Regions from separate parts of the Paenibacillus sp. MY03 genome, predicted to be linked through region 2. Evidence: riboswitches for the same ligand, from Rfam matches in the RefSeq annotation. Region 2 holds a riboswitch; each other region holds the start of a gene.

Region 1 (11,908 bases), on a different contig from region 2:
GCCGATCAGAAATCGGAGCAAAAAATCCTTTATACTCATCTCGTGTCACCCTCCTATACCATAAACATCATATATGAAATCGATAACGAAACCATGAACCAGCCGAGCACCGACAGGGTCAGTCCCCTCTTCCATCCCTGCCTTGCGACCAAAACACCTGCTGCAAGCGCGCAGACGATATTGATTGCCATCCCAATCAATGCTCCTTGCGACAAAACAATCGATTGCCGAATCAGATCGTAGCCGGAATGATCCCATCGAATGGTCAGCAGCGCAGCCAAAAAAACGACCGGAAATGCCGCAAAAATCCCTCCGAATACGCCTCCGACCCGCTTGGCGATCAACGAGGCGACTGCAACGGCGGTGCCGCCAAGAATAAACCTCAGCAAAATACCGATAAAAGAAACGGAAAGCATGGGCATTCTCCTCCACTAACTTCGTGATTATTTTCACGTATTTATCTATATCGAGAAATTAGCCCCATTATAATCTTTAAGCTCGCGATAGACTGTTAGGTAAATCACAGAACCCGGCATGCGTCTCCGGCGCAAAGTCTCAAGTACGCAGCTGATTGGAAGTCGCAAATTGCGAGGCTGCCGCGTAACGGACAGGTGCGACGTTATTCTTCGATTTTTTAGGTTTTCGAAAATCTAACAGACACACGCGACCTTATTGGTATCATCATCGCGCAAGTTGGCTCCATTACGAACCAATAGCGTGTTTCCTGTCTGTTAGATTTGGTTGAGGTTAAAAATCGGACAAATAGCGTCGCTGGTGTCTGTTACATATTCAACGGCATTTAATCCGTGGGCGCACAAGCGACCGTTCCGTCTCCACTCTCCCTATTCCGCCGGGCTCCAGTTGGCTTTCCGAATAAGAGGCCATCATCCACCGTCCAAGGTGAAACGGCCACGCCATCTTTTGGCAGCGCAGCGGGTTTCATTCCGTAATTGATCCCATTAAATAGGCAGGAAAAGAGGCTGTACAAGATGAATAAGAAATGATTGGCGTTCGTTACGATACTTGGCTTCGGCACATATTTTCCTTATGGCGCCGCCACAAAATTATCCTACAATTGAAAAAGGGGATTCTAACATGCGATTAACCGAATGGAACGGCTACGACAGGATCGAATTTGAATTGGATGGCAAGGAAGGTCTTGTCGTGTTGCCCCATACGTTTGCGAAAGGCAGGCCTTGGGTGTGGAGGGCCGAGTTTTTCGGCGATTTCGACTATGCGGACATGGCGTTGCTGGAACAAGGATATGCCCGCGCTTACTACAGGCAGAACGACATGTACGGCTGCCCGGAGGCCGTGGAGGGGATGCGCAGGTTCCAGACCTTCGTTACTCGTGTGTTCGGCTTGTCGGAGAAAACGATTCTGTTCGGCTTCAGTCGCGGCGGGTTGTATGCCTTTAACTACGCGGCGACTTACCCGGATCAGGTAGAGCTGCTGTATCTGGACGCTCCCGTGCTCGACATTCGAAGCTGGCCTGGCGGCAAAGGCGTCGGGCCGGGCGCAGAACGCGAGTGGCGGGAATGTCTGGACGCATATGGGCTGTCGGAGGAAGAAAGCGTCTATGCCGAGGTCTCTCCGCTGAACAAGATCGAAGCGGTTGCGGCGGCAGGCATTCCCATCCTGCTCGTGGCCGGTGATGCCGACGATCTTGTGCCTTACGCCGAGAATGGCGCCTTGCTCGTTCCGCGATACCGCGGTCTGGGCGGAACCATCGTCGATATCGTAAAGGAAGGCGTCGGCCATCATCCGCACAGCCTGGAGGATCCGGCGCCGATCGTCGCGTTCGTAAGGGAGCATGCGAAACGGCATCACTCAAGCGAGTAATAAGCCCTCTCGAGTGGGATGTTGAAAGGGCAAGTTAACCAACTTCTGAGCCCGGCGCCGTTGTACACATCGCCTGTCTCGTCGAGAAAACAAAAGGGGACGGCCAAGCGCATCGATTCGCGCATAGCCGTCTCCCCTTATATTCGGTCACTATTGCATCTTTATTCTCTGTTGCGGCAATAATACCCGATTGCTCAAATACCGCTCCTTCGTCCCGCCCGGCGCAACCGGCAGCGCGACGGAGATGGTCTCGCCGCCCGCTTCCAACGATGCTCCTACGGAATCGGCTATTCGGTCGACTGAAGCTACCGGCAGTTCTTCGCCCTCTCCGAGCAAACCAAGCTGGAACATCCACGCCGCTTCCTTAACCTCATGAAAATCAAAATCCCGCTCTTCTCCGGCATACAGAACGTAATCCAGATACAACGCCCTATTATCCGCTTCCGGCACACCGTCGGCTTCCGGATGAGCGGAGTCCGCTCCGGTCCCCAGCGACAACTGAAGTCCGCCATAATCGCAACGTTCCTGCAGAAGCCGGACGGCCAGCGTATACTCGCCGAAACGGAGCTGTACCCGGCGGCCATCTTCGTCGACCAGCGGCTCGAGCCCCTCCCGCGCTCCGCCGACTTTAAAGCGAATGCGCAGATCGCTGCTCCGGAACCGACCGTTAATGATGTCCAGATCGGAGTGCCAAGCGCCGTTGTCGGTCAGCAAATTAAAGCCGAACAACGCATGCGGTCCCGTCTGCGCTCCCGCGAACATCGCCGAGCAGAAGTCCGCCCCGTCCTTCAGGAACTGCAGCTGCACGTAGGACGTGCGCTCTCCCTCAAGCAAGTAAGCAACCAGATTGCGCCGCTGGTTCCACATGACGCCCTTGCTGAAGGTGCCAAGCGACAGCTTGTCATTGCGGTACAACGTCGCGTAGACCTGGTAACCCGCCTGTTCCTCCAGCAGCGTCGGCTCTGTCAGACTGCGCGTCGCAAGAGACTGGAACAGCGGACGATGCTCCTTGGGACAGCGGATATTTTCGCCGAATTCGAAGATTTCGTCCAGCAGCGCCTCCTCCAGAAAAGCCCGCTCGTCCGGGCGCAGCCACGTGCTATAAGTACGGCTGTGCGGTCCGCTCCACTGCCCGATGCCCGCATGATAATGTTCTCCGGCCATCCTCCACGCCAGATTTATCAGCTCGTCGGCATACCCAACGGCTTCAGCGTTCGCGGAATAGGCGGTTATGCTGTGCAATTCCTTGATCGCAATCGGCGTATAACAAGGGCTGTTGTATTCCGAGAAGGTACCGATGCCGAACGTGAAATCATAGAACCTCTTGATGCGGGAAAGGCCATAGTCGCGGAACTCGGCGTTCTCGAGCAGTTCGCCGCCGACCAGCGTAACGAAAGCGCCCATGATTGCAATGTTCGTGTAATGCGGGCCGACATTACGTCGGATGATCGCTCTGCACGCATGCCCGATCGCCTCGCGCACCGATGTCGCCAATTCGGGCGACAGCTTCTCCTCATGTCTGACTAGCGTGACGATGAGCCGTTTGCCGTGAAAATCCGCCATATTCCAGTCCGGCCGATCCATCTCCGCCAGCGGCTCCTCGTAGAAGTACGGCCAGATGCCATACGTCTCCGATTCCGGATTGCGGTCCTGCAGAGGCAAGACGGCTTTCAGGATGCGATTCGCCCGCGTGACGTCCTCCGGCTCGCCTGCCTCCAGCAAATAATAGGCATATTCTTCGGAGACAAGCAGACCGTACACCTCCGGCCTCGTCTCGCGTTTCAGCGCCGTATGGTAAGTGGCGGTGAGCGGGGTGCGAAGCAACTGAACGGTTTCGTCGAAGGTTTGAGCCTTTTGAACAATAAGCTCTTGAAGCCTCTCTCTATTCATCTCCGGCTTCTCCTCTCCGGATGGCCTCCGACAGCAGCATGAGCGTCAACCCTTGTCCGTACAACGTCGGATGAATCGGAATGGCGTTATACGCCTCGATCGATTCCATGACCGGCGTCCCGCTGGAGACGCCGCCTACTTCGCCCCGATCGTCGATATGAGGCAATATCGCCTGAAGCGCCTTCCTCGCGGCTGCCGCATACTTCTCTTCGTCCGGCAGCAAGCCCGACTCTGCGGCAAGCCATAGACCGCAAGCGATCCCCGCGCTGCCCGATATTTCCCTGTAATAATCCGGCCGATCGAGAACGGTGCTCCACAGGCCGTCCGACTGCTGGAAGCCGACCAATCCATCCATCAGCCGCCGGTAACGCTCGCGCAGCTCTGCCTCGATCGGCACAAGCTGCTCGATCTCCTTGACAATCATAGGTACGCCGACCGCGATCCAGGCGTTAGCCCGCGTCCACCGTGCCGCGGACATATGATCTCCTGCCGCGCAATTCCAGCCATGGAACAACACGCCCGTCTCCGCGTCCTCCAACAGACGCAGATGCAGCAATACCTGCCGCTGTGCCTCTTCCGCATGGGCCTTGTCGCCAATAAGCGTCGCCGTGCGCGCTAGGAACAAGACCGCCATAAAAACAGTGTCCGCCCATACCTGCTCGGGAAAATTCGCGTTTTCCGTCACGGTATGCTCGAATGCCTGTTCACGCGTACGCGGCGCCTTCTCCACGATCCATTTTGCCACGCGCGCCGCCTCTTCCTTCAGCCATTCCTCCCCTGTCCGCTTATACAGAACCGGAAAAATCGCGTAAGGAGCCACCGCGTTAATGACGGGCTCCGGCGCAGCCTGATCCCTGTTGCGATTCACCCATTCCAGCAAATACGAACGGACCTCCGCCTCATCCGTCTTTTCCCCATATTCGAGAAGCGCGATGACGCCGACGCCGGGTACCCAGTCCCACTTGTCGATATCCATCCCCCAGTTGCCGGAATGATCCTTTTTCATGTGCCCCCATACTTTGCCTGCTATCGCTTTCAAGTTCTCCATCATCTATTCACGCCTTTCGTATGCTGATGCCACTATCCTAACATTCGATGCAGGCATGCGCTTGGGGCGACATCCCGAAAAGGTGGGGAATCGTCCGGAAATGCCAATAAAGACGGCAACCGAGGCGGCTGCCGTCTTCTCTCATGGCGTACGTATACGATTGATTAGACCAAACTTCTACAGCTTAAACGGCTTAACGGATTCGTTCAGATCCACCGATAACGCCGTCAACTGCTGGATCGCAGCCGAAATTTCCTGCATTGACGCGCTTTGCTGCTCCGCCGAAGCCGCCACCTCTTGCGTGCCTGCCGCCTGCTCCTGCGTAATGCCGCCAATCTGCTGCATGGCTCCGGTAATGTCCGTAAAGGCGTTCTCTACCTTCTCCAGCGAGCCGGACATCTCGTTCGTATGGGCGGTGAATTGCGATACGCCCGAATAGATGTGCTTGAAGTTCTCGTGCGTGCCGTTAATCCAAGTATGGCCAAGCTCGACCGCTTTGGTCCCTTCTTCGATGCTTTGCTTCACGAGATGGCTGTTCGCTTGCGTGCTGGAGATCAATTCGTTGACCGACTGCGCCGCTTGCGCGGACTGCGTCGCCAGCTTCTTCACTTCATCGGCAACGACCGCGAATCCGCGGCCTAGCTCGCCGACCCGCGCCGCTTCGATGGACGCGTTTAGCGCGAGCAGGTTCGTCTGCGTCGAGATCTCCGTAATGATGCCGATAATCTCGCCGATTTCGCTGGAGCGTGTCTCGAGCGCATCAGCCGCATGCTGCGATTGCAGCATGGCATGCTTGATCTCTTCCATCTGGCGGAGAGTACGGTCAACGAGCTCTTGTCCTTGTTCGGACTGGGAATGCACTTCCGTGGCAATCCCTTGGATATCCCTCATGCCGGCCGACACGTTCTTAATATCCGCGTCGATACTGTGGATGCCCGTCTGGCTGCCCGTTACGCTGTGCACGATATCCGTGATGCCTTGCGACATCCGGTCCGTCGATGCGGCAACTTGTTGCGCGCTCTGAGTGGATTCATCCACGGACTGGCGCAAATGTTTGCTTGTGTCCGCAATTAGCGTTGACGATGCAATGACCTGCTGGATCAGCATCTTCAGGCTGTTAATCATAACCCCGAAGGCGACCCCTAACTTGCCGATCTCGTCCTTGCTGTCGATCGAGAACTGGCTCTGCATGTCGCCGGCCGCCACTCGTTCGGCAGCCGTCATCAGCCTGCGCAGCGGGTTCGTAATGATCCGGCTGATCAAGACGGCAATCGCGCTGCCGACTACGAGCACGATGACGGAGATGATGACCGTCGTCAGGTTAGAGCTGGCAGCTGTCTCGGGCACGACTGAAGCGGACAAGTCGATGCCGAGAATGCCATACGCGCCGCCCGTATTGTCCGTGAGCGGCATGAAGATGGATTTATGCGTACCGTATTCGTCCTCGTAGATCGGGCTGATCTTCGTTTGATTCTCGGCAATCGCCTCACGCATCTCTTCCGTAAATGGATACGGCGTACCATAATCGTCGGGAACGCCCGACAGGATCAGAATCCGTTCCACGCCCTGCGAGTTCGACAAAATATAGACGTTCTCCAAATGATGCTCCGCCTGAAGCTTCTCCAGCGTTTCTTTAATTACGGAATAACGGGGATCATCCGCGCTGGCAAGCTCGACATCGCTTCCCGGTATTGCCGTGAGCGCGTTGTAGACAATCTTGATATCCGTCTGCAGCCGCATGTCGAACTGCTCCAGCAGCTTCTCCGACAGATTGCGCTGCGACAGGTAGCCGGAGACGGCGAACGCCGCGCAGGTAACGATTAGCAGGCTCAGAATGCTGATTGCGATTTTGACCGAGAGATGTTCTCTATACCAATTGAAATTAAACAAGGATTTTCTCATGCTCTTTCTCCTTCATGGCTAACCTTTCATAGGCCGCATACGTTTCCGTGATCTTTTGCTTCAAGAAATCGACGATGGCAGCTACGTCCGATGTTTGCGTGTAAGGCGAGATGACGAACAGCTTGGACGCATATAACGCGACGTCGCCGTTGCGTTCCGCCGTCGGTACGTATAGATGTTTTTTCGTATCGCCGAAAAACATCTTCTCGCGGTCCCTGCCGAGAATCTCGAACAGCATCTCGTTGAGCCGGTTCTCGCGTTCGATCTCCCGCTTGGTCCGCAATCCCTCGCACTCTGCCGCGTAACCGTTTTTGCGGTCGGTATAGAGGCGGAACAAAGTAATCAAGCCGGGGTTATTCGGGTTGACGATGACCGCCTCCGGCACATCCGCGGAAAGCGTCTTGCGGAAGGCGATGTTGACTTCGACGAACTGGGCAAGCAGCTTCCGGTAGCCTTCGGCTCCGAAAGCCAGCAAGGCGCTCAAGATGCTGATGGAGCTGCCCATTCTGGAGCATTCCAGCGTGTAGCTCGTATGGTAGTCGCCGTAGCCGCGATGCCCTACATACGGAGTCTCGTCCGGCTCCAGATCGACCAGCTTCAAATCGGAGGCCTGTTTGACCAGAAACAAGCTGGTCGAGTATGGCGTCTGGCCAAGTTTCTGAAAGTCGAAGCAGAGCGAATCCGCCAAGCGCAAGTGCTGCATCCGCTCTCGGATCGCCGCAAGCGCGGCCAACGTCTCCTCTTCGAATTGCAGCGGGTTGCCCGCAAAGTCGTAGTCGTTAAAGAACGCGAAGAATCCGCCAAGCGCCGAATCCGCATGAATATGCGGCCTTCGCATGCCGTACTTTGCCGTCAGCGCCTCCGACGCGGCGGCAATCTCTTCGATGTTATCGATGCCCATGGCATCCGTCGTGGCCGTCGTCGCCACGATGTAGACCGGAACGCCGCCGCGAAGGATGACTTGCTCCATCTTCGCTTCGAGATCCCCCACGTCCATGGAACTGTCCTCGCGCGTGCGTACTTTAATAAGGTTGTTCGTGCCGAGTCCTGTCGCTTCCATCGACTTAAACAAGCTGTAGTGCGCCGCCTCGGAGCAAAAAGCAAACAAATTGTGAGGCACGCCTGCCTTCTTAATGGAAGCATCATGTTTGTTGACGGCGATGCGCAGCCCCGTAAAGATCGCTCCTTGACCGCCCCAAGTCGTATAACCGCCGCTCTCCGACGGATTGCAACCGATTAGATCCGACATCATTGCGACAACTCTAACCTCGGCCTCCGCGCCGGCAGGGCCGTATACATCCCACAGGTTATTGCCGTTTACCATAAACGCGGTTAACATGCCAAGGATGCCCGGCGTGCTCGCCATTGGCAAAATATTGGTCAAAAAATATTTGGTATGATACGGATGTCCATGCAGCAGCTTAAGCAGTTCGTCATTTACCTGGTCCAGCGGACGGCCGCCGTCCGGGATGCGGCTTGACGCCGTCAGCTCGCGATAGAAATGCTGCCCCCTCTCTTTTGTTCCTTTCAAATTAACGGCTTCGGGATCCTTTAACGCATCCACTCCTTCCACGATCTGCTTGACCAGCTCTATGAAATAATCTCTTTGCTGCAGGTTGCCGTCGTCGCTGGGAAATAAGGCACGAATATTCAAGTTCTCCATTCTCTCTACCTCTCTCCAATGTTTTTCTCTATGTTTTCTATAGGCAAAAAGAGGCATGCCTCTATGTGACCATAGGCATGCCTCCGTTAAAACTGTGCAACTGGCTGACATTTCCCCGTGAGAAGTAGTCCCTATAGCTTTGCGTCTCGCGCCTTTCGACGGATTTGCAGGTATATAGTTGTACAATGTGCCCAAATAATTTAGTAAACTTTGACAATGAATAGGAACATTCTACTACTAAACCGATCGGATATCAATAGTAGAAACTAGAGGATATTGTTAATTCCATTAAGAAATCATCAAATTGTCACATTCCTCCTGTTCGGTCAATGATTTCCCCAATATCCGAATCGTACATACTTGTCCCAGATAGATGCTGGCGGACTGCCGGCTGGAGCACGCAAGGAAGCTGGTCGGTTTGTGCGATTTTTCGTACACAGGAGGTCTTGGAAATCTATAAAGAGGTTCTATATCTGGGTAAGACGAAAGTGAATCCCATTCGCCACTATACTCTGCCAAGGGTAATATAGGATAGCAAAAAAACCTTTACCGTGTGCATTGGTTACCTTGCCATGCACGCGATAAAGGTTCTATTGATTTATGCAGCGACTATTAGTTCCACCCTACCGGACCGTCCCCCTGCTTCGCGAGGCGTTGGCCTGACGGCAGCGGCGCGGCGGGCTCGATATGCGGCAGCGTCTCGCCGGCCTCCGCCATGCGGCGGAGCAGCGCATCCCGCAGCCGGTCCGCCACGCCGCGGTGCGATTCTAACCCCGCCAGGTTGTTCAGCTCGTAGGGATCCGCGTATAAATCGTAGAGTTCCGTCTCCAGATAACGCCCCGCTCCCTCGTCGCGTTGCGGATGAGCCTGCGGAGCGGTGACTGCGTATTTCCAGCGATGCGTGCGGATGGCGCGCCCCACCTGGGATTCGCTGATCTGCACGAACACTTCGCTCGGCCAGTTCGCCACCCCTCCCCCTCTCAGCAGCGGCATGACCGAGCGGCCTTGCATATGCGCAGGCACGCCGAGGCCGCATGCGTCAAGCAGCGTCGGCGGCAAGTCGACGAGGCTGACAAGCTCGGGGATGCGCCCGCCTCGGGAGAACGGGCCGCCTCCGATTGCGGCCGGCACCCGGATCGAGCTGTCGTGGCAGGAGCGCTTGTATTCGTTGTTGCGCGTCTTGAAGTGCGAGCCGTGATCAGAGGTAAACACGATGATCGTCTCTTCCTCCAACGACAGGCTGCGCAAGGCGTCCATAACGCGGCCAAGCGCCTCGTCGAGCCGCTTCACCATCCCGTAATAGCCGGGCAAGTGCTGCGGTGCCGTGCCGACAAGGGATGCGAGGTCGGGCGGCGTCCATGCCGAAACGTATTTCCCGACCTCGGATTCCGGAGCCGGATAATCGTCCCTGTGATTTTGATGATGCGGCTCCAGGAAGGAGAGAAACAGGAAAAACGGATCGTTCTTATGCTTGTCGACATAGCGGATCGCCGCGTCCGCCAGAGCGTCTACCCGGTACCCCGGCAGCCTGACAGGTTGATTGCGTTCATCGTAAAGCAACGTCCGGTATGCATCGGACGTATGCTCCAAAGCATCGGCCGCAAGCCAGCTCTTGTAGCCGCCGCGCAGCTCTTCCGGTACCGGACTGTCTCGGGTAACGGCCAGATGCCACTTCCCGATATACCCCGTCTCATACCCCGCTTCGTTAAAATAATGCGCAAGAGTCGGCCATTCCGTGGACAGAGGTATTCCGTTCGTATAACAGCCGTTCGTCGTGGCGTATACCCCTGTCTGTAGACAAGCTCTCGCCGGTCCGCACACCGGTTGGGGAGTAAAGGCGTATTCCAAATGTGTCCCGCGAACCGCAAGTCGGTCGAAGTTGGGGGTCAAACCAAGCGGATTGCCGTGCACCCCGGTCGTGTCCCAGCGCTGCTGATCGGTAAAAAAGACGATTACGTTGGGTCGTCTTCCGGCAACGGCGCCTTCGCCTCGCCCATCATTGTCTATCTTTAATGACATAAAGGTTCCCTCCTCCTCAGCCCTTCAACCCGGTCGTGGCGATGCCTTCCACGAAATATTTTTGAGCCATAAAAAATACCGCGATGCAAGGCAAAATCGTAACGACCGACATCGCCATGACTTGATTCCAATTGACCGCTCCCTCGTTGTCGAGCACCATCCTCAGACCAAGCGCCACCGTATACTTCGAAACGCTGTTAATATAGATCAACGCCGTAAAGAACTCGTTCCACGTCCAGATGAACTGGAAGATGCATACCGAGACGAGCGCCGGGGCCGCTAGAGGAATCAGCACTCGTACCAGAATGCCGAACGAATTGCATCCGTCGATGACCGCGGCCTCGTCGAGATCGCGCGGAATGCCGCGCAGAAACTGTACGAGCAAAAACACGAAGAAGGCGTTAACCGCCAAAAGAGCGGGCACATAAAACGGCAAATACGTATTCAGCCAGTTGAATTCCTTGAACAGCAGATAACGTGGGATCATGATAACCGCATCCGGCAGCATCAGCGTCGAGATCATAAGCGTAAACAACAGACCTTTGCCTCGGAATTTAAAACGGGCGAAGCCATAAGCGACGAGCAGGCTGGAAGCAGCCGTGAGTACGACCACCGGAATAACCAACAGCAGCGTATTGCCGAAGAAGGTGCTGAAGTTCGTCCGCCCTACCCCCTGCCAGCCTCGAGCATAAGCATCCCACACAAATTCGCCGGGCCATAAGCTGATGCTGGAAAAAATATCGGCGTTCGGCTTGAACGAAGACGAGATCAGCCATAGCAACGGATACAAAAACAGGATTGAGAACACCGACAGGACGATAACCGTCCAAAGCTTGCGTCTCCTCACTTGCCGTCACCTCCGTCTTCGTAATGCGCCCAGCGGTTGGAGGTCTTGAACAGCACGAACGTGAAGACCAGAATGATCAGGAACAAGATCCAGGATTGCGCGGATGCGTATCCCATCTTAAAGAACTGGAAGGCGTTGTCGTACAGCATCATTCCGTACAGGTAGGTAGACTTCATGGGCCCGCCGTCCGTTATGACAAACGCCGCCGTAAACTGCTGGAAGGCATTGATCATCTGCATAATCAGATTAAACAGCACGATCGGCGTCAACAGGGGCAGCGTGACGGAGAAAAACGTTCTCGCGCGCGAAGCCCCGTCCACCTTGGATGCCTCGTAGAGCTCCGCCGGAACTTGCTTTAGACCTGCGAGGAACAGCACCATCGACGATCCGAACTCCCAGACGGGAAGCAGGGTAATTGTAAACAGAGCCAAGTTTGGATCTCCCAGCCAGTTCACAGGCGGCAAAGAGAAATACGAGAGCATCTCGTTCACGAGTCCTTCTCTCATGAACATGAACCGCCACAACACCGATACCGCGACGCTGCCGCCTAATATTGAAGGCAGATAATAGATGGTGCGATAGATGGAAATTCCTCGCATCTTGACGTTCAGCAGCATCGCCACCAGCAAAGCGACGATCAGCTTGAGCGGCACGGCGATGACTACGTATAGCAGCGTTACCCGCAGCGACTGCACGA
Region 2 (11,908 bases):
TGCTTTTAATAGCTTCTTTGTTTCCTCAGTCGTGACGTGCTGCTCGTTGCTGTTTTCTTCCATGGTAGCTTACGGGCTTGCGAAAATTGATTTTCCGGGAAGAAAAGTGTTGTTCGTGGTGATTAGTGCTACGTTGCTGATCCCCGGGTCACTTGTATTAATTCCGAAGATCATGATCATCGATCAATTAAACTGGATTAATACGTATTATGCACTCATTGTGCCTGCTATGGTGAGTCCTTATAATGTATTTTTCTTTCGTCAGTTTTTCATGGGCATCCCGATGGACCTGAACCACTCGGCGTTCATTGACGGGGCATCGCAGTTCGACATCTATACAAAAATTATTTTGCCACTCGCGAAACCCGCGTTGATTACGCTTGGTATTTTACAATTTCTTGCTACCTGGGACGATTTTATGTGGCCACTATTGGTAACCAATACCGATGAGATGCGCACTCTTCCCGTTGTGGTTGCTACGCTTGCCAACGAGTATGATGTCAATCTGGGAGAAGTCATGACGATTGGCAGTATTACAGCGGTACCGATTATTATTGTGTACAGTTTTTTACAAAAGCATTTTGTTAATGGATTGGTTACAGGTGGTCTAAAAATGTAAGAAAGGTGTGTGAAACATGATCAACAAGTCAAGTGCCAAAACAATCATGCGAATGACGCTAACGCTAATGCTGATATTCGGAATGTTTCCTTATCCCCCTGTCTCGGCGGACACTGTCGTCCCTGGCTCGGAAACACGAAATATGATCTCGTTAAATGGTGATTGGGCAAGCTTTGTTGGAGACGATCCAGCCTTTAGTTCGGCTGATTTTGACCATTCCTCCTGGCAGACGCGTACCGTTCCTGACGATGGAATGATCGCGCAGTCTCCTGCGCTTGTAAATGCAGAGAACTTTGAGAGCGGGAGTGCGGGTGTGTTCAATCTGGGGAGCAGCAATGCCGGAAGAGTCTCGTCAACGCCGACAGAAGTAATCAGCGGTAATTATTCAGTCGTAGGCAATGCGACATCGGAAGCCGTATTCTTAAGAAGTGAGAGCGGCGTAGAACTTGAAGCGAACAAAGTATACAAAATAAAATGGAAGTATAAGGTTTTAAATCCATGGAGTAACCCTCTTTACAATCGTGCCTATATTCAAGTGAGAAGCAGTGGTACAACTTCGGAAAGCTATCGGCAAAGCTTTTTTACGGAAAGAGTGAATCAGGTCGTAGAAAACAATGAAATGATTGTGTTTTTGAAAGACTATGAGGATTACCAGCTTTCTTTTTCGGTTACAGGTGGAAGTGTCGCGGTCGATGATATTGAAATTTACGAATTGGACACGCACTTCTGGTATAGAAAAAATTTCGAAATTGATGAGAACCAAAACGTTCGTTATCTAAAATTTGATCGAATATTAGATAAAGGCGAGGTGTGGCTTAACGGTACTAAGTTAACGTTTCCGGACTTACATGGCGAACTGAATGACACGCAATTTGGTTCATACTGGGGTTATCACGGAACATCAGGACAGATGGTTCAACTTCATTCATTTGAGTGGAATACAATGTTTGACGTTGAAAGCTTGATAAATAAAGGAGGGACCAACACACTTGCTGTCAGAATAACAGATGATCCTCGAACAGGTTACTGGGTTATTCAAAACTCGCCGGATGATACAGCTCAGGGCAAAGCAGGCATACTTGGGGATGTGAATCTGATTGAAACACCGGCGCTATTCATAAGTCGTGTTGAGCGTGTTCATCCGAATACGGTGAGCACAGTCGATTATAAAGCGGAGCATCAATTTATAATTGATACACGTAATGATACGAATCAAGCGGCTGATGTTAGTATTCGTCTGGTTGTGAAGGATAGCAACGAAGTGACTGTATATAACGATGTGTTGAGCAATCGGCAAATTGATCCGAATGATAGCGAAACTTTCAACTTTTTGTGGGAGCCGCGCGCTCAGTTCATGAAATACACTGCAACAGCGGAGATCTGGCAGAACTCAGTACTGGTGGACAGTATGGATATAAAATTTCATGGAACAGTTGTGGAGACGAAACCGCAGCGAAAATTATATGTAAATGGCGAACCGTTTCTTATAAAGGGCCAGAATGGATTGACGAACCTATTTGATACGGAGCATACAAGAGAATACATGGAGCTTGCCAAGCTTGCCAGTTCCAACACACTCAGGGGCGATTCGAATCATCCAGGATTACATCAGGCTGCCCAGGAATACGGGATGATGATGCTGCCGCTGGTGCCGGATAGTGTAATAGATTTCACTTCGCTTTTGAATACCGTATACGAGGGAGATCTGGAAAGTGAACGTATACTGCAGCAGGTCGATATGATGACGCTCGCATTGCAGGAATCTCCAAATGTACTATCTTGGGGGATTGCCAATGAATTGGGGGGCACACGGTATAGTGACATTGTATCATTCTTGACAGATAGAACTGCGCAAGTACATGACATGGATCCCTACAACAGGCCATCGCATTACAGCAATAACAGCAGAGATAATTTTTTGAGTTCGGGCAGTGATATTACAGCATTCAATCTGTATAATTTGCCTCGCGAAGCCTACCAAACGCGAATTGACAGTTTGCCGAACAATACTCCGGCAATCATAACGGAAACAGGATTGCTCGATTCAATCTATGACCACGAGGATACCGAAGAAAATCTCGACTATATCACAAGAAGATGGAATGACTCTGTCTTGCCGCAGGGATGGAGCGGCATGGTTTATTACAATGGATTAGGAGATTACAAATACGTTCATCCAGGATTGTCTAAAGGGGAGTTTGTGTACCGACCCGATATGATTCTGGGAATGAAAAACCTTTATGACGATCTTGCTGTGAATTATAACAAGATTACCGATGTAAGCTTTGATTTATCGCTTATAAATCGTAGACCATATCATTTGGAAAACGTGACTCTGGAATTCGAAACACCCGAAGGAACGCGAATCCCTGTTGTACTTGGTGACATGGATCCGGGCGAACGGCTAACCACGGGAACAATTAATACCGGGATTGCGGGAGCGGTGACGTTGTATGCAGACTATACGACTCATGGTGGACTTGGAGGTTCAGGAGCGGAGGCGACATTCTTTTTTGATACTTCTGCCAATTTGACGGACAGCCTTACAATTGAAGATTTTGAACAGTTGAACGATTGGACGATTGGTACAACCAACTCTGCGTTCTACGGATTCGATACAAACAATGGGATTGCAAGAATGTACTTTGAAGAAGTGGACAACCACAGAGATATATTGAGTTACTCCCGCAATAATATGAATGTTAATATAAGCGGGTATCAATATCTCTCGCTGGAGGCTCGCATCCCGGAGGGAGCGCATCTTGTACTTGAAACCTGGATAGACGGTATCTACAAGAGGCAGACGAACTATTACAGCGGCAACGGCTCCGGCGAGTTTGAACAGTTATACTTTAAAGTGAATGGAGATATGTTGGAAAAAGTTGTTTTAAGTATCGGTGAGCCAACAAATGATATAGGAGGCACTGACGAGGAACTGGTGGAGGTATTCTTCAAATCGCTTTCGGCAAATAATGGAGGTGAATTGAAGCAACTAATTCACAGTTTCGACGATGTGGATGACTGGGATGTGTCCTCCAATGATACGGCTTCTTCGGGGTTTGTGTCCAATGAAGGTGTTGCCGAGATGTACTATTTGGACCGTGCATCCAATCGAGACGTGTTAAGCTACTCATTGGATGTAAATCAATCTATTCAATCGTACAAATATCTGGCCCTTGATGTGAGGATCGATCCTAATGCGTTCCTTAGGGTGGATGTTATCGTGGATGGCAAGTCGTATATTTTGGAGAATACAAGAAGTTACAGCGACACCTCTGCTGTGAAGCCGTTCGAGACCCGATATTATGATATTAGCAATCTGGGCGAAACGTTGCAACAAGTGAAATTAAATGTATCGGAACCAACGGGAAATATTGGTGGAGTTAATGGGGATAGAGTAAGCGTGTGGTTCAAAGAGCTTGCTGTTCTTATGAGCAGGGAAGCTGATAATCTCCACTATGAGGATTTCCTAATGATGGACGATTGGAGTATTGGTGCGGGCACAATGCCGATACATGGTCTGGAAACTGGCAGCGAAGGGACTAGAATGTGGTACTCATCAACTGAAGATAGAGACATCTTGTATTATTCCAAGTATGAAGAGCTGGATATTTCGGATCATCCTTATGTTGCGTTGGATATGAAAATTCCTTCAGGGAGCAATGTCACAGTTGAAATGATGATTGATGGAGCCATACAGCGGTACGATGACTATTATCAAGGTGACTCCAGCGACAATTACGAAAGGCGTGTATATAAGGTTACTGGAGATGAACTACAGATGGTGCGATTAAGTATCGGAGAGCCTCCGATCCCCTCCGATGATGACATTGGAACAATTAGAAATGTGTATTTCAAACAAATTCAGGCAATGAAATTTTTGGATCAAAATGAATTGGATGACTTTTCAAACACTCGAAAATGGAAGCTTCAAAACAAAAGCAGTGTTGTTCAGGGGCTGACAAGCTCGAATGGAATTACTGAAATGTGGTATGAGGAGACTGCGGGCAGGGACATTGTTGTTTACGATTATGACGTAAACAAATGGATTGATGGCAACGAAGTATTGTCCCTGGATGTAAAGCTTATGGAAGACACTACTGTGACGGTGGAAGCGGTAATAGATGGAACCTTTAGAAGGCTGGATAATTACTACACAGGCAACGGAAGCGGGGATTTCGAGACGCGTTATTATCCGATTGGAGGAATCGTGCTCGAGAAGGTTCGAGTTTCAATCAGCGAGCCTGCTGATCAGATTGGAGGCACGGTTGGGGCGAGAAGAAGTGTGTTTTTTGACCAGATGAAGCTTGAAACCAAGTTGCCTCAGATGCGGAATTTGCTTGCATATCGTACCTTTGAAAGCACGGCGGCGGGATCTTCCCCTGAGATGTGGACTGATAACTCGGTATCGGGACAGTGGAAAGTAGTCGAAAATACGACTTCGCAACCATTGAATCGTTCGGATGAAATCAATATGCTTGCCCAGGAGCTTGAGGTGCCTGGTGTGAAAAGTATACTGACAACGGGCAGCAAGGCATTGGACGACTTTATAATGAAGGCGGATGTTGTGCCGGGTGGAAATGGAAACGGGTCAAGACAAGGAATTGCGGTTCGATATATTGATGATCAAAATTACTATGAAATTGTGTTTGAGGACAATGCTATTCATTTTTATAAGAATGTAGGCGGAGTAGAGACGCTTCTATGGAGCAATTCTTACGCGTTCGATGTTGGAGTGAGGTATCAGCTTGGTGTTCGGGCCAGAGGAAACACGTTCGAAGTGTATGTGAACGGGCACAAACAAGGTTCCACTATTATGGAGAATGCATTGAAATATGGTGCGAATGGCTTTGTGACACTTGGTACTAGCGCGCTATTCGACAACTACGTCGTAGAGGAATTCTATTAATAATGTTCGGGATGACGTCGTTGTCGAGCGAGTACATCAGATTGTGATGGACGGCATGGGGCTGATCGTACTGCATTCAGGACATTTCTTGGGATTATCAAGAAGTTTATGGATACCGGCTGTGATCTGAAGCGGATGAGTAGGAACGGCTGGCGTACTGAATAATTAAAATATCCTTCAAACGAAGCTGACTGCTGGAATCCGGGTCGGCTTCGTCTCAACTGCCATTCACTCGTTTGTTCATACTTCCACTCCAAGATTACTACTGTCTGAGCTAGTCGTAATGTTTAGAATGGGAGTCATCTATTTAGTTATAATTTTACCTTTAACTTATAAGAGAGGCTGATTATTCGATGCAGATTGGTGTCGCAGATTACGGGATGAATGTTTGGGATGGTGGCAGCTATGATTTTCTGGAACGATGCACGGATTTGAAAAAGATTGGATATGAAGGGGTAGAGAGACTGACGGTGTTCAGCGCTGATGAGGCGATTGCTAAGTCTTCGCGCATACGCAAGTTGGGAATGGATTTTTCTACTGTACGCGGACCGAGTGTAGAACTGTCTGTACAGTGGACAGCGGGGCTAGGAAGGGGATATGTGTGGCTGCACGGTGTTGAGCAACGCGATTTTGATGCCTTCTGCAGGCAGGCTAATCGATTTGCTGATATATGTCATTCCTGGGGAGTTCGTGTTGCGTTGCACAACCATATGGGAACGCTAGTGGAAACACAGGAGCAGCTTGAGCTTTTTCTGGCGCGTTGTCCGGATTGTCAACTTGTGTTCGATACGGCTCACCTGGCGGCGATGGGCGGTGACGCTCAGGAGATTGCCAGAAAATATGCACATCGACTGCAGGTGATCCATGTGAAAGACTGGAATTTGGTGGATCCGCAAGCTACGCGATGGGAGGAAACTGGTTATTTTTGCGGTCTGGGCAAAGGCAATATTGGACTGGACAACCTGGAAGTATTGAAAGCTGCTGCGGCTTCAGGGTATGACGGTTGGGTTTATGTGGAGCATGATACGCATTTGCAGGAGCCGTTGCTGGATCTGAAGGAAAGTCGGGAATATCTTGCGAAGGGGGGATTTTGAAGGTGGAAAAGCAGTCGTTGCCTATCAAAATTGGTATTGTGGGGTTAGGGCGCGCCGGCTGGGGAATGCATGTCGAGGAGCTAAGGAACAGTCAACATTTGTTTCGAATCGTCGCGGGCTGCGATCCGATAGCCGAAAGAAGAGAACGTCTATATCAAGAATTTGGCAGCAATGTGTATGACTCGGTTGAGCAACTCGTCGCAGACCCGGATGTGGAATTGGTGGATATTGCTTCCCGTTCAAACGATCATTACGCTCACGGTGTTATGGCACTTCAGGCGGGTAAAGATATATTGCTGGAAAAACCTATGACGAAAACACTGGCTGAAGCAGAGAAATTGGCGGAAACGGCAGAACGTCTGGGACGCAAGTTGTATGTCCGGCATAACCGCAGATTTGACTCGGATTTCTTGCATGTGCGGGAAATCATCGATAGTGGATTACTCGGCGACATCTTCCTTATCAAATTATATCGTCATCAATTTCAGCGCCGCAATGACTGGCAAACACTGAAGGTGTTCGGTGGAGGGCAGCTTCTCAACTGGGGGCCGCATATTATCGACCATGCGCTGCAACTCATGCAGTCGCCGTCACGGTTGGCATGGAGCCGGCTTGATACGATTCAGGCGGCTGGCGATGCAGAGGATCATGTGATGCTGATTTTGGAGGGAGACAACGGTCGGGTTATTGAAATTGAAATCAGCGGTGGCATGCCGCTGCCAGCACCTTGGTACCAAGTATATGGCACAAGAGGAACGCTTGCCTTAACCGATTCGGTGATCAGCTTGAAGTATCTTGACAGGTCTTTTGCTCTGCCCGAATTAAAAGCCGACTCAGGCACGCCGGAACAACACTTCGGAAAGACGGGAACGTTTAACGCGGCTGAGGTGGAATGGATCGAGGAACGAATTCCCGTCAAAGCGGCTGAAACTGACTTCTGGCAAGAGTTGTATGCCAGCATTCGCCGAAATCAGGTATTTTCGGTTACGACTACGGAGGCGTTGCAGGTCGTGCGAATGATTGCCGAGGCGAAGCATGGTACCGCGTATGATTCGTGAAGCGAACAAGATTTTACTTGATGTGATCAAAAAAGAAAGCGGTGCGTAGACATATTTTGTTGCTGGAGAGGAGTTTTAAGATAAGTTTAAACGGGAGGAAGCATGGTGCGAATAGCGATATGGCAACTTGCGGTCCGCGGTTCTAGCTTGTTGGCGTGGAGCTGTATATGAAGGCTTGCGGACGAGAAACGACGTACATGGCGATCTCGGGTGTGACGTTGGAATGGCGAGAATAATACAGGAGGCGGATACAAGGGTGAAGATATTTGATTACAATAATGATGATTTTTGGACGGTCCGACTTAGAGGGGACGAGTGGGGGGAATCTTACATCCCTCCTTATACGGGAAACGGTGCGATTGGTGTGCGGTTTGGGCCATTGGTCGCTTCGGTTGTTCCGGGAGATGCACCGGGGACAGTTACAAGATACACATTCGATGGCGGTGAACAACGTTACGTGCCAGACTGGAATCGAATTGGTTTGACCGTCGGCGGCGTAAGTCTCGTTCCGGGAAACGGTACGGAAGGCTTGACACAAACGTTGGATATGCGCACGGGAGAAGCGTTTCTAGAAGGTGATTGGGTTTACAAGGAAGGACGTTCGGTGCAATTACGAATAAGAATGATCATTCCGAGAAGTTACGAGTACGCATCGATTCTGACCGTGGAAGTGGAAGGGTTGTCAGAAGTGGCTAAAGTAACTTTCGGACTTGACGGTTCGAACGTCACTGGAATCTACGCGGCGGAATACAGACGGTCAGGTAATCGGCTGTCTGGTGATTATCGCACCCCGAACGATGGGAACCGCATCGTTCAAGCTCTTGCATGGGAAATGGAAGACTTATCACCCGTCGGATACGAGACTGACTCGGAGTCTGCTCAACTGACGGCGTTCTCGCAGGGTGATCAGTTCTCTTTGCGTATCTATCATACAGTTAGAAGCGATTACGAGACGGAAGATCCGGCTATTGGAGCAGCGCAGCTTCTCAATGAATTGACCGGTATAGGCGTCGCAACGATTATGAAGAGCAATAGGGAAGAATGGCGACGGCTATGGTCTTCTGGTCTTGCCTTTACTGATGACGATCCGAATAGAACGAAGTTGGTTCTTGCTGCGCAATTCCATTTGTTGTGTAGTTTGAGCGAGCAGCCGTTTCCTTTCGGAACGCTGGGCGTCGCAGGAAACGGTTGGGGAGGCAGTCAATTATGGGATGCGGATTTATGGGTTTTTCGCGCAATTCTTCCCCTGTGGCCTCATTTAGCAAAACCGATAGTGGAATACAGACTTTCGACGTTAGAAAATGCTAGAATACACGCCGCTGATAATGGGTATCGCGGAGCGTGGTATCCTTGGGCGGCTAAGCCGGATGGTACTCCGAATTACCGACCCGAATACCGTGAAGAGATCCATAACAATGTCTGGATCGCACTATCCGCGTGGGAATACGCAAACTTCACCGACGATAAAGATTTTCTGGTGAAGGCTTGGCCTATGATTCGCGATATCGCGGATTTTTTCGTTTCCCGCGGCGAATGGGGAGATGATGGAGACTTTCATCTGTGCAACGTGCTCGGTCCAAACGAAGCAGTGGCGGAGTTCGGGCACCGCTTTTGCGATGATAATCATACTACGAATTTTGGAGCTACTAAAGTGTGGCAGGCGGCGGATGAATGCGCTCGGCGGCTAGGCAAAGTGCCTAATCCGGAATGGAACGAGTCGGCGGAGCGAATTTATTTAACGAATGCGGGGCTGGACGGAATCGTTCCCGAATACACGGGATACGCGGGCGAAGGCATTAAGCAGGCGGATTTCATCTTGAGTCTCTACCCGTTGGGTTTGGAAATGGGCAAACGGGAAGCGTTCGCCAACATAAGCTATTATCACGATAAAATTATGGCTTACGGACCTTTGATGAATGCACAGATCGAGAGTTGTCTGTTCATGCTATACGGTGACAAGGAGCTTGGACTCGAACATTTGTTCCGGGAATTCGGGAAGTACGTTCGTGGACCGCACTTTATTCCTTTCGAGGGACGAACGAACAACGTAGCGTATCTGCTTACTGGAATCGGCGGATTGCTTCAGGCACTTCTTTATGGCTACTACGGGAATTCCGCAAAACACGCGAAGGATTTTCCGACGATCGGAAAGGAAGGGGAGAACAACGGTTAGCCCGTGCATCGCGATCGTAGGTATTCTGAATATGGATATCGTATTGACGATAGATCACATGCTCCGGTAGGGCGAAAAAAGATAATAGAATTTCCAAATTTCAAGAAGTGTCATTTGGATTTTACGATCTTAATGGAAACATACATGAATTACGGAACATACATGAATTACGGAACGACTACTCGTCTGGTATTACAAACCATGAATAGCTGAAATCTAATAATAACAGCTTGTGGATGTGTCGTAGCCTTCGGGTTACTCGGTCAGAGTTTTGAAGAAGCGGAGTCACGCGGCGCGCTGACATTCGTCGTGACTTGGTTAGTCCAAGGCATTTCGAGGAATTGGATTCAGACAGACAACCCCGATAACCTGACTGCGTCGCGGCCGACTCCTCGTCAGGTTATCGGAAGCACTGTGGTCATTGCCAAAACTTGTATGGCTATTCTGTCAGGAGGGACGACAAACTTAAAATTCGTTTTCAGTACTGGGCCTGATGCGGAGTTGACTATGAGTTTGATGAAGCAATCGGGATCGATCTAACCGGGAATGTGATCGGCTACTGTGGTGGAATTTCGTTGAAGATGTTCCTTATACGAACCCTTTCTTGACCGACAATTACATATGGATAATGGCAAAACTGTCGAAAAGCAGCGACGCAAAGCCACGGGTCTTCTCACTATTTATGTGATGACAGCGGGTTACCCAATTGCCAAGCACGGCCTATATGGGTCGTGTTTTTTTTATTTGTTTATTTGGGAAACAGAGGAGAGTAATATGGTATTGGAAGCAAATATACAACGAGAATGTCCGATGATTTCCAAGAACAGCAATGAGAATATAAATGTTGTGTTAGTGGACCGAGATTTGGAATGGTGTTGCCGTTTTGCTAATTTACTCGAAACAGAGAGAGATATTCATCTCATAAATACTTCAGCTACAAAAGAAGAGGCAGTGCGAGCAAGTTTACAGCTAGACGTAGACGTAGTAGTGGTGAATGCAACACTCCAGTCGTCTGGACGCGATGGATTAGATGCAACAAAAGACATTCTCGCCGAAAGGGATGTTCCCGTCATTGCCGTTGCTTCCAGCGCAGACCCTGAAGTGATCGTCGAAGCAATTACAGTCGGGGCAGTGAACTTCATAAGCAAAGCCGATATTCAGGACATTATCATGGCGATTCGCGAAGCATATCGACATCGTCCATCTCTACACCCCAAAGCATCGAGGGTGCTCCGCGAGGAGTTTATCCGGTTGAAGCGCCAGGAATTTTGGTGTAAGTTGACTGCGACTGAGAAAGAAGTGCTGCAATTAATCGCTTGGGGTTACTCGCAGTCCAAGTTGATTCAGTTGATGGGTATTTCGCCTAATACAATGAAGACGCCCATTCGTCATATTAGTAGAAAGCTCGGCACGAAATCAATCAAAGAAGCAGCAGTTAAGGCGAGGCGGGTTGGACTCGAGAAACACATGGATAATAAGGAAAATGATGCATAGTGATGAATTTCGATCTGGTTCGACAAAATTCTAAAGCTTAGGGTGACTAAAAAATCATCCTGCCGGATCATAACGAAAATTAATAAAACTAGGAATAAGGAGGGATTGAAATAGAAAAAATGCCCACTGTGGTTAGGAGGGATATGTGGCAAAAGTAACTAAAAGATGAAGCATGGGATAGTTGTCTGTCAGGTGGAGAACGGGGGGACAAGCCCAGTGGTTCCTAATACACAATGCTTAAGTACATGCTATTGTACATAATAATTTTATTTATAAATTTGATAATGACAAGTGCAATAACTAATTAAATGAATATGAAAGAATTCAATAGACACCATATTCACGCATCGGGGTATTCACCCTCGGTCCGGCAGGAGATTTTGGCAGGGAAGCTGAATCAGCCGGACACATCCGACTATGTCGGACGTCGTGAATATACGAAACGTTATCGGAAATCCCCTAAATCAAATTTGGAGAACTTTATGAAGATAATCTATAAGATCTATTATGAGGAAGAGTTGAAGGCAGCAAATCTACTTCAATTAGAAAACGAGCATAATC
Region 3 (9,035 bases), on a different contig from region 2:
TAGTCGCCGTTCACGAATTCCGCCTCGCCATTCAGCGCGTCCACGCGGTAAATGCCGGTTGGCTTTAGCGGGCTGTGCGGATATTTCACAAAGTACAGCTGCCTGCCGTCGGGCGCCCACATCTCATGACCGACGTATTCTCCGAGCTCGCCGGTTCCCATCCGCTTCTGCCCGAAGCCGCAGCGGAACTCGCCGCTCCGAACGTCCGCCATAAAAATCCGGTCCGGAATATATTCGGTCTGGCCTTCATGCGCGAAGAACAACAGATTTCGATCCTCCGGACTGATCATGGCATGATTGGCTATCGGGTAAGGCTCCGCGAAATCCGGAGTCGCCACCTCCCTCACGCGTCCCGTCTCCACGTCGACCGTACCGATAACCCATTGCCCGCCTGCCCGCCAGTAAATGCCCATCGTACTGCCATCTTTCGTAATCGACAGTGGGCCATATACGACCGCCGCCGGATCCAGGCGGCAAACGATGCGGCTCCGGCCGGAAACCAGATCCCTCTCGTAGATGTCCGGACCGATATAATAATAGAACCGATCGCCGTCGGATACGAGGCCCCTGCCCCATTCCAGCCGATCGACGATGATTTCTCCCGAGCCATCCGTCGTATCCGCTTTGACGAAAACGCCCATCTTGTCCCCGTCGATATCCGTGCAAACCACGATATGCCGGCTGTCCGACATCCAGGACATGGCCGTGAAATATTGGTGGCCGGTGTCGACACCGCTTGCCCCTATGGATCGTATGCTAACGCCCGTGGCGGCATCTATCGTTTCGCGCAGCGTGAACATTTCGATATCCTGCCCCTTTCCGTGCAACTAACAGCCCGAAGGCTGCCGCGCCAACCTTAAGTCCATTCCGGTTCCCCGTCTACGCCAGCCCGCAGGCCACCTCTCTTTTTTCTTCCGCGTCAGCCCTTGGACCGTTCCCTGAATTCCGTCGGCGTCAGCCCCGTCATTTTCTTAAAGATCCGCACAAAGCTGTTGACGTTGGAGTATCCGACTTGCTCCGCGATGTCGCGGATCTTGTCTTCCGTGCCGGCCAGCAGCTCTTTGGCCTGATTCATGCGAACCTCCATTAAATAATCGATAAAATTGCACTCCATCTGTTCCTTAAACAGCTTGCTCAAATGCGAGATACTAAGATGAAATTCGCCGGCAAGCAAATTGAGCGACATGTCGCTGCGCATATAATGCTCCTGAATGTACTGTTTGGCTTTATCGATCGTATCGTTGCGTTCCCTGCTGCCCCGTTTCTCGCGAATTCGTTCGATAAAGCTGTCCAGCGCGCCAACCGTAAATTTCTCCAGTTGCTCCAGCCGCTCGTACTGATTCAGCATTTCGACCAAATATTGCTCCGGGAAAATGCCTTCCGTATCGACGCCGATTTCGGCCGCGGCGGTCGCGGTCTTCATCAGGCACTGCACGACAAGCTGCATAATCAATTCCGGCGGGACGCCCTGCTCCGCAAACGATTCGAACCACTTGCGAACCTGCCCGCGCATCTTGTCGGCGTCCGGCAGCTTTACCGAAGCGACGATTCCGTCGGTCATGGCGAACAGCTTGTAGAATTGGGGCGACGGGTCCGCCGGTATATCTTCTCTCGTTATAATGGAGTTGCCGCCCATGACCAGCTTATACCGGAGCGCTTCCAACGATTGCTTGTAGGATGCCGGTACCTCCTCGAGCATCTCCACAGCATCCCCGATTCCGATGCTGATCGTCCGTCCAAGATATTCCTGGACGAACTCCTTTAACATATCCGCCACGGCCACGGCCCGGATGGCATGCCGTTCCCGATCCTCGTCGTCGCCGAAGCTCATAATGACCACGCATTTGCCTTTGTCGAGCTCGCAAGCGATGCCTTGGCCTTCCGCGTTCATCAGCTCCTCGGCCACGTTGCAAAGCGCGTAGGCATACAGCTTCAAGTCGCGCGCGGAAGCAATCTGCCCCTTGTTGTCGAACTCGATGCTCATCACGACGAAGCGCTGCGCATGGAGGCGGATATTCAGCGTATCCATATAAGGCTGAATCGCCGACAAGTTTTTCGGTCCGCCCGACAGCAGCTCCGTCATTAACTGCCACTTGACCAGCGGCTTGCTTTCCACAACTTGCTTGTGCAACTGCTCCCTGTCCTCCAGAATATGCTGCACCGTCGATTCGAAATAATGGAATTCGTCGTTGTACTTGCGGCCTCCCGACTTGGCGGGAGCCGACAATTGCTGCCGCATCGCCTGGACGAACCGATTCATCGGCTTGAACGTCCAGCGGCCGATCACTGCTGCCGATACCGTGGCGACAACGAACAAGACAACCGCGAGCAGGAACAATACGTTGCGGAACAGGATGAGCGGACGGGTAAACTGCGACTCCGGCACGGAGCGGACGATATACCAGCCCGTATAATCGTCTTTGACATAGAAGACGGAGGACTGCGTCTGTTCCACATCGGCTGTGAAATGACCCGTGTCCCCCTCGGATTTCAGCATACGGCTTATATAGGAAAACTCGCTGATGTCCTTGCCTACCTTATTATGGTCCGAATGAAGCACCACGACGCCTTCCCGGTCGACCACGAAGGTCTGCCCGCCATCGGCATCGGCCGTATTCCGAATCAGGCCGTACAACGCATCCTCCTTGACGTTAACCGCAACGGCCCCTCTTCTCGCCCCCGGCGAATGGATAAGCGGATAGGTGCGCACCAGCGTCACGACGTCGCGGTAAACGGGATAGCTGGAACGGTTGATGAGCACCTTGCGAGTCGACATCCATTCGTAGAAACCGTCAAATTGCTCGAACCCGGTAATCCAGCGAAAGTCGTTCGACAGCTCCTCCTCCGTCAGCACATTCCCCGTGACAAGCCGTTGTTTTCCATAGGAATACAAGTCGATTGTGAAAATATTATCCATGCTGTTGATCGCGTTCGCGATCAAGTTGGAAATGCGAAACGCATTATTTTGGCTTGCCTGCTCATCCAGATCCTTGTCAAAGAAACGGATGACCTCATCGTTCTTGAGCAACTGAATCGTCGACTTGTCAATATGCTTAAGCGTCAGCTCGAGCTTATGGTCGACTTGGCCGAGCAGCTCCATATTCGTATCGACCAGTTGCCGTTTCAATTGTTTATTGAATACCGAATAAGTGAAAAAGAATGAAGTCGATACAAGGAGGAACAGGACGATGGACAAAACGCCGATCGCTTTCACAAGCCTCCGATTTTTGGTCACGTTCATGCCTGTTCCCCCTTATAAGTCAACCTCATTCAGACTTCCGTCATTTTAGAAGCTTGCCTTGTTCTCTTCGTACCACTTCTGCGCAAGCTCATCCGCTTCCTTGCCGCCCAGTCGCTCCCATTCCTTGCGGATCTCCTCGAGCGCCCACTGCCCCGTATATTTCGACCCTTGGGTTACGGCGGTTGCGCGCGTCTCCCGGATAAACGTATCCAGCGTCGAACGGATCTCGTTAATCTTGTCGAAGCTTGGCTGATACGGGATGTCCCTGCGGAACTCGTTTTTCATGGCGATCTCGAGCGATGTCATGTTCAGCTTGGCGATACGCTGGGACTGCTCGTCGTCGGGAGCAAGCGCAAGCAGATCCTCGGCTTTGGTCACCTGATCTCTGACGACCGCGTATTCGCCGGCGTACAGCACTTCTTTGTTAAACTTATCGCTGTCAAGCTGCTTCGGAACGTCGTTAACCTTTTCATAATGGACGCCTTCCTCGCCATTGACAAGCGGGTACCAGCCTCCGTCGATCAGCCAGTCCAAATATTCGATCGCCGCTTTCGGATTTTTCATATCTTTATTGAAAGCTACGAAAATATTAGGCGGAGCTTCTTGATAAGCGCCGTACTTGCCATACTGGGAAGCGACCATCTCCAGCGGCACCGGATTCGCCGTCGGCACGTTGGACAGCATATCCTTGATCATAATATCGTTCGAGCCTCTTCCCCATTGCCCGAGGTAAATGCCCGCTTTGCCTGTCGTCCAGAGCTGGCTGGCGCGCTGATTGTTGCTATCGGTCAGATACTCCTTGTCTACAAGCCCCAACTCATAAAGCTGCTTCTCCAGCCCGATCACATCGGCGAACCGGTCCAGCGTAGCTCCGTATTGCATCTTGCCGTCCTCCAGGTACCATTGGAAGTTCATGGCGCCATAGATGGCCGAGTAGATATCGCTCGTGGTATGGCCTACGATCGGCGTGCTGTCCGGATATCGTTCCTTGAACGCCTTGGCGACCGCGATCAACTCCTCGACGGTTGTCGGCTGATCGAGCTTCAGCTCATCCAGCCAATCCTGCCGAATCCAGACGCCGTGATTGGCAACCGCGAACAACGGACGTTCCGTGGATACGGCATAGATCTCGCCGTCGAACGTCAAGTAAGGGAGCAACTCGGGATGTTCTTCCAAATATTTTTTGTACGACGTGCTGTACTTCTCGATATATTCTCCAATAGGTTGAATGACGCCTTGCGTTACCAGCTTGCCGATATACGCGCGGTCATACTCCCACACCAGATCGGGAGCTCCGCCGGACGCAAACAACACGTTAAGCGCGTCCTGCGCCTGATTGCGCGGCACGGGCACGATCGATACGTCGATGCCGGATTGCTCGCGAATCCACTTGACCCAACGGTTATCCTCATACGTGCCTTCGTCGCTGGATACCTGACCCCGATCAAAGGTGGAAATGCTGATCTTTTTAGGCAGACCTTCATACGGGTCCTTCTCCGCCCCTCCATTGTCTGAAGGCGCCTGGCTTTCCTGACCGGCCTTATTGCCGTTTCCTTTGTTGCCCGAACCGTTTGCGCCGTTCGAACAAGCGGATACGACGACCATCACCATAACGACGAGAATCAGCAGCAATCTGCCCTTTAAGTATTGCTTCCCTTTTTGATCCATACTTGACCTCCTGTTAACTGTTTTTAAATTATATCAGAACGCGCCGCGAGAGCGCATTTGACATCTTTTGAGAACGCCGGAGCCGTTAACCTTTGATCGACCCCAGCAGAACGCCCTTGATAAAATGTTTCTGCAGGAACGGATAGACGCACAGGATCGGCACGATGGCAAACACGACCGCCGCCGCCCGGATGCTCTCCGGCGTTATGACCGCTTGGAGGACGCCTTCCCCGCGCAGCAGCTCCGTGCTGACCAGATCGATCATTTGGTACAGCTTTACCATAAGCGACAATTTATCCGTGCTTCGGATATAGATCAGCACGTTCATATAGGAGTTCCACCAGCCGACCGCATAGAACAGCGTTAGAGCCGCGATGACCGGCTTCGACAACGGCAGAATAATTCGCCACAGAATCGTAAACTCGCTCGCTCCGTCGATAGCCGCGGATTCCTCCAGCTCCTCCGGCAACCCCTCCAGGAACGATTTCATAACAAACATGTTGTAGGCACTAATAAGCGCGGGGAGCCATAATGACCAATAGGAGTTGACAAGACCAAGCGTATTGACGAGCAGGAAGTTCGGGATGAGCCCGCCGCTAAACAGCATCGTGAACAAAATCGCCATCAGCATGACATTCCGGCCCTTGAGCCTTGCCTTGGACAGCGGGTAAGCCGCCATAATCGTAAACAGCATATTAAGCGCGGTGCCTACCAGCGTAATGATTACCGTGTTCTTCATGGCGACGATCAGTTGACCGTCCCGAATCAAATTGTTGTAGGCGTCGAGATTAAATTCGATCGGCCACATAAACACTTCGCCCGCGTTGATCGCCCTGCTGCTGCTAAAGGACGTCGCGATAATATTGATAAAGGGAAACAAAGTCGCATAAGCGCATAACGCAAGGAAAATATAGTTGAGCCATCGAAACCAGGCTGGCGAGGAACTTCTTTCATTCATGTCCGATTACCTCCTGTCGTCCTTCTCACCATAGGCCCCTCTCTCCCATCGCCTTGATGATCCGGTTAACCGATACGACCAAAATCAAGGCAATCAGCGATTGGAACAGTCCGAGAGCCGTCGTATAGCTGTACTGCAAATTCACCAGGCCTCTCGTATACACAAAGGTGCTGATGACCTCCGCCACGCTTGTCACCGCGTCATTGCGAAGCGCATACACCTGCTCGAAGCCGACATCCATCATTTTGCCTACTTGCAAAATGAGCAGAATCGCGATCGTGCTGCGAATGCCGGGGAGCGTTACATGCCAGGTTTGCCGCAGCTTGCTTGCCCCGTCCATTCTTGCAGCCTCGTACAACGTCGGATCGATGGAAGCCATGGCGGCCAAATACAGGATCGTGCCGAAGCCGGCTTCCTTCCATATACCGGAGACGATAAAGCTGACGGGCCACCAAAGCTTGTCGGCCATAAAGTAGATCGGCTCCAGCCCGAAGCCCTTTAGCAAATAGTTGACGAACCCCGTGGACGGCGACAGTAACGCGATCACGATGCTGCCCAGCACGACCCAAGAAATGAAATGGGGAATATACAGCAAATTTTGCAATGTCCTCTTGTACCATTCCACGCGGACCTCGTTTAACAGGATGGCCAGCAGAATCGGCACGGGAAACGCGAATAGAAGGTGATACAAGTTCAACAAAAGCGTGTTTTTAAGCACGACATAGAACTCCCGGCTCGCAAACAGCTTCTCGAACTGCTCGAAGCCAACCCAGGGGCTGTTCCAAATGCCATCGGCCAGACGATAATTTTTGAACGCGATAATCTCGCCGAACATGGGAGCGTATTTAAACACGAGCAGATAAATGGCCACCGGCACAAGCAACATATAAAGAAAGCGATTTCGTGAAACTTGCTTCCAAAATGACGATTTTTTTCTAGCGGGCATTCCGGCTTCGGCAGGCAGTCCCGTCGGTTGCGGTATATTCATTTTCATGCGAGTCTCCTTTCGGTTTAAATGGTTATTGGCTAACCTGCACCCTTAAACTAGCACGGCATCGCCCGCTATTGAAATCACCACTTTTTACGGCGCTACGCCATATCCTTTTTTGGAGCACACGCTTTTTTTGAGATGCTACACCCTTTTCGCGATTTGCCCCTTATTACGCTCCGAATCCGGCTTAAACGCAAAAAAAGAGACCCGCTTCGCGAGTCTCCTTCTTCTTATGAACCTATATATTAGTACTGTTTGGTTTTCGTATACTTGGTTGCGTCCTTTGCAAATACGGTCGCTTTGTTGCTTTGCTTAATGCCTGCGTCCACTGTCGTATCCACGATGACCCACTTGCCGTTCAGATAAACCTCGTTCCATGCGTGGTAGACGTCTACATAATCGGAATCGCCCATGACCAGCTTGGTCGGAATATCAAGGCTTCTCAGCATTGCCGCGTATGTCGAAGCGTATCCGTAGCAGATCGCCTTCTTCGAAGCAAGCGTCTTGTCGATGCTCGGCAGGTAGTCGGAAGTGACGGTGTCCGCCAGAACCTTGTCATACGCGATATTTGCGATGATGTAGTTGTATACGGCTTTCGCTTTTTCTTCGTCCGTCGTTTTGCCCTTGGCCAGCTCCTTCGCTTTCGCAATGGCTTGGCTAGTGCTTGTCCAGCTTACATTTTGAACGGAATTAAGGTACACGACCTTCTCATCCTTGAGGTTCAACTTAACCGCTTGTTGCTTAACCGCTTTATACGAGGTGCCCGAGATGTTCTCCAGAAGCATGATCTTGTAATCGCCATTGCCGAGCTGCAGCGGGAGAGTCTCCGTTACGCGGCCTGTAGCCAGACTATACGTATAGTTTTCTTTGCCCTTCGCGATCATGACTTTCATCTTGACCTTCGGCTTTACGTCATAGGTTACCTTGACAATGCCTTGCGCCAATGCCGACGTGTCCAGCCAAGCAGCACCTGCATCAGCGGCCGATACAGCTTGTACCGATGTAAACAGCACGAATACCGATACAACCATCATAATGAATTTACGCATAACAAAAAACTCCTTTCGGTGGCCAGGCTGCCATCTGTTTAGAAGGCCCTATAGCTTTGCGTCCCTGCCTTTCGACAGGTTTGCCATTATCGTGTGAAGCTTTAGAGGTAGTCTCGGAGCTGAAAACCGAACTTTTTGACACGCAATAAGGTGTTCAATAAAGACCTATTGCCGTGCGATAAAGTCCTATAAACAACAAAAAAAGCCCAATCATTCGGTAGCTGGCTGTCATCAATCCATGGATTGGAAGACCCTGTAGCTTTGCGTCCCTGGCTTTCGCCAAGTTTGCCGTTATCGTGTCTCGCTTTTATAGTTCCATGTTACCACAATTTGCTAGAGTTGCAACCCTTTTTTCTGACAAATGGACGCTTGGTTCGATGCTGGCCTTCAACGCTCGTCAAACCGATTGAACAACATTGTCGCCTGAGAGAACACAAGCTTCTCGCAAAACTAGAAATTAGTAGTTTTAGCCCATATGAATAAGCATATTTTCCTAGTAAATAGGTAAAAAGTTTGATATTATTAGGAGAGTATGTAAGCGAGGTGATGGATATGTCCGGATATATAATGTTCACCGAATTAACGACACCGCTCAAGCTAATCGGTATTAGAATTTTTCGCGACGAGAACGGCCATTACTGGTACAAAGTCAGGAAGAACAGCCGCAAGCGGATCTTTTCTAAATTCTGATCAATCCCAGTTCCCATACATGCCCTGTCAGACGCAGAATCGATCGGCTCCGCAGCAGTACCGAACGGTTACATAGTCCAGACACAGCAAGAGAGGCTCCCGGGCTGCAAGCCCGGGAGCCTCTTCTCTTTTGTATCCTATAACATGGATTCCGCAAGCTTGCGGCCTGCTTCTAGCTCTTCTTCGAACTTGGTTCGATATTCGGCAAGGATAGCCGTGCTATGCCCGCCCGCCGTCAGCGCCGCCGAGGTGTCGGCAATGATGGTCTCGAAGTTGCCCGTACAAGTCGCTACCGCCGCTTGAATATCTGACTTTAGCTTCTTTTTGCCCGCTTCGCTCGTATCCGTATAGCTCAGCACGATTCCCGTCAGCGTAGATTCGCAGCTCGAACGCAAAGCGTACAGTTTGGATTCCGCACCCGAAGTAATCTGTGCATAC

Evidence for each region. A riboswitch is a leader RNA that binds a small molecule or an ion and turns the genes downstream of it on or off. The one in region 2 is predicted to bind cyclic di-GMP.
Region 1: linked by a shared signal. The riboswitch ahead of B1748_RS34225 (pyridoxal phosphate-dependent decarboxylase family protein) and the one ahead of B1748_RS36440 (response regulator transcription factor) in region 2 are both predicted to bind cyclic di-GMP.
Region 3: linked by a shared signal. The riboswitch ahead of B1748_RS30005 (transglutaminase-like domain-containing protein) and the one ahead of B1748_RS36440 (response regulator transcription factor) in region 2 are both predicted to bind cyclic di-GMP.

The regions. Positions count from the first base shown of each region.
Region 1 covers NZ_MXQD01000074.1:19,091-30,998, forward strand. Annotated here, with positions in the region: gene B1748_RS34195 (DUF3147 family protein) at 1-39, opposite strand, end outside; gene B1748_RS34200 (DUF3147 family protein) at 54-416, opposite strand; gene B1748_RS34205 (alpha/beta hydrolase family protein) at 1,096-1,842, shown strand; gene B1748_RS34210 (hypothetical protein) at 1,993-3,732, opposite strand; gene B1748_RS34215 (glycoside hydrolase family 88/105 protein) at 3,725-4,783, opposite strand; gene B1748_RS34220 (methyl-accepting chemotaxis protein) at 4,958-6,682, opposite strand; gene B1748_RS34225 (pyridoxal phosphate-dependent decarboxylase family protein) at 6,663-8,345, opposite strand; cyclic di-GMP riboswitch class I at 8,438-8,524, opposite strand; gene B1748_RS34230 (sulfatase family protein) at 8,958-10,364, opposite strand; gene B1748_RS34235 (carbohydrate ABC transporter permease) at 10,381-11,211, opposite strand; gene B1748_RS34240 (carbohydrate ABC transporter permease) at 11,208-11,908, opposite strand, start outside.
Region 2 covers NZ_MXQD01000018.1:3,634-15,541, reverse strand. Annotated here, with positions in the region: gene B1748_RS17370 (carbohydrate ABC transporter permease) at 1-619, shown strand, start outside; gene B1748_RS17365 (hypothetical protein) at 636-5,528, shown strand; partial or broken gene B1748_RS37550 (ThuA domain-containing protein) at 5,542-5,660, shown strand; gene B1748_RS17360 (sugar phosphate isomerase/epimerase family protein) at 5,882-6,622, shown strand; gene B1748_RS17355 (Gfo/Idh/MocA family protein) at 6,625-7,680, shown strand; gene B1748_RS17350 (glycoside hydrolase family 65 protein) at 7,937-9,853, shown strand; cyclic di-GMP riboswitch class I at 10,474-10,559, shown strand; gene B1748_RS36440 (response regulator transcription factor) at 10,628-11,347, shown strand; gene B1748_RS17340 (hypothetical protein) at 11,830-11,908, shown strand, end outside.
Region 3 covers NZ_MXQD01000053.1:816-9,850, reverse strand. Annotated here, with positions in the region: gene B1748_RS30030 (TolB family protein) at 1-800, opposite strand, end outside; gene B1748_RS30025 (helix-turn-helix domain-containing protein) at 920-3,241, opposite strand; gene B1748_RS30020 (extracellular solute-binding protein) at 3,287-4,909, opposite strand; gene B1748_RS30015 (carbohydrate ABC transporter permease) at 4,995-5,867, opposite strand; gene B1748_RS30010 (ABC transporter permease) at 5,893-6,855, opposite strand; gene B1748_RS30005 (transglutaminase-like domain-containing protein) at 7,104-7,907, opposite strand; cyclic di-GMP riboswitch class I at 7,922-8,002, opposite strand; cyclic di-GMP riboswitch class I at 8,121-8,207, opposite strand; gene B1748_RS30000 (stalk domain-containing protein) at 8,735-9,035, opposite strand, start outside.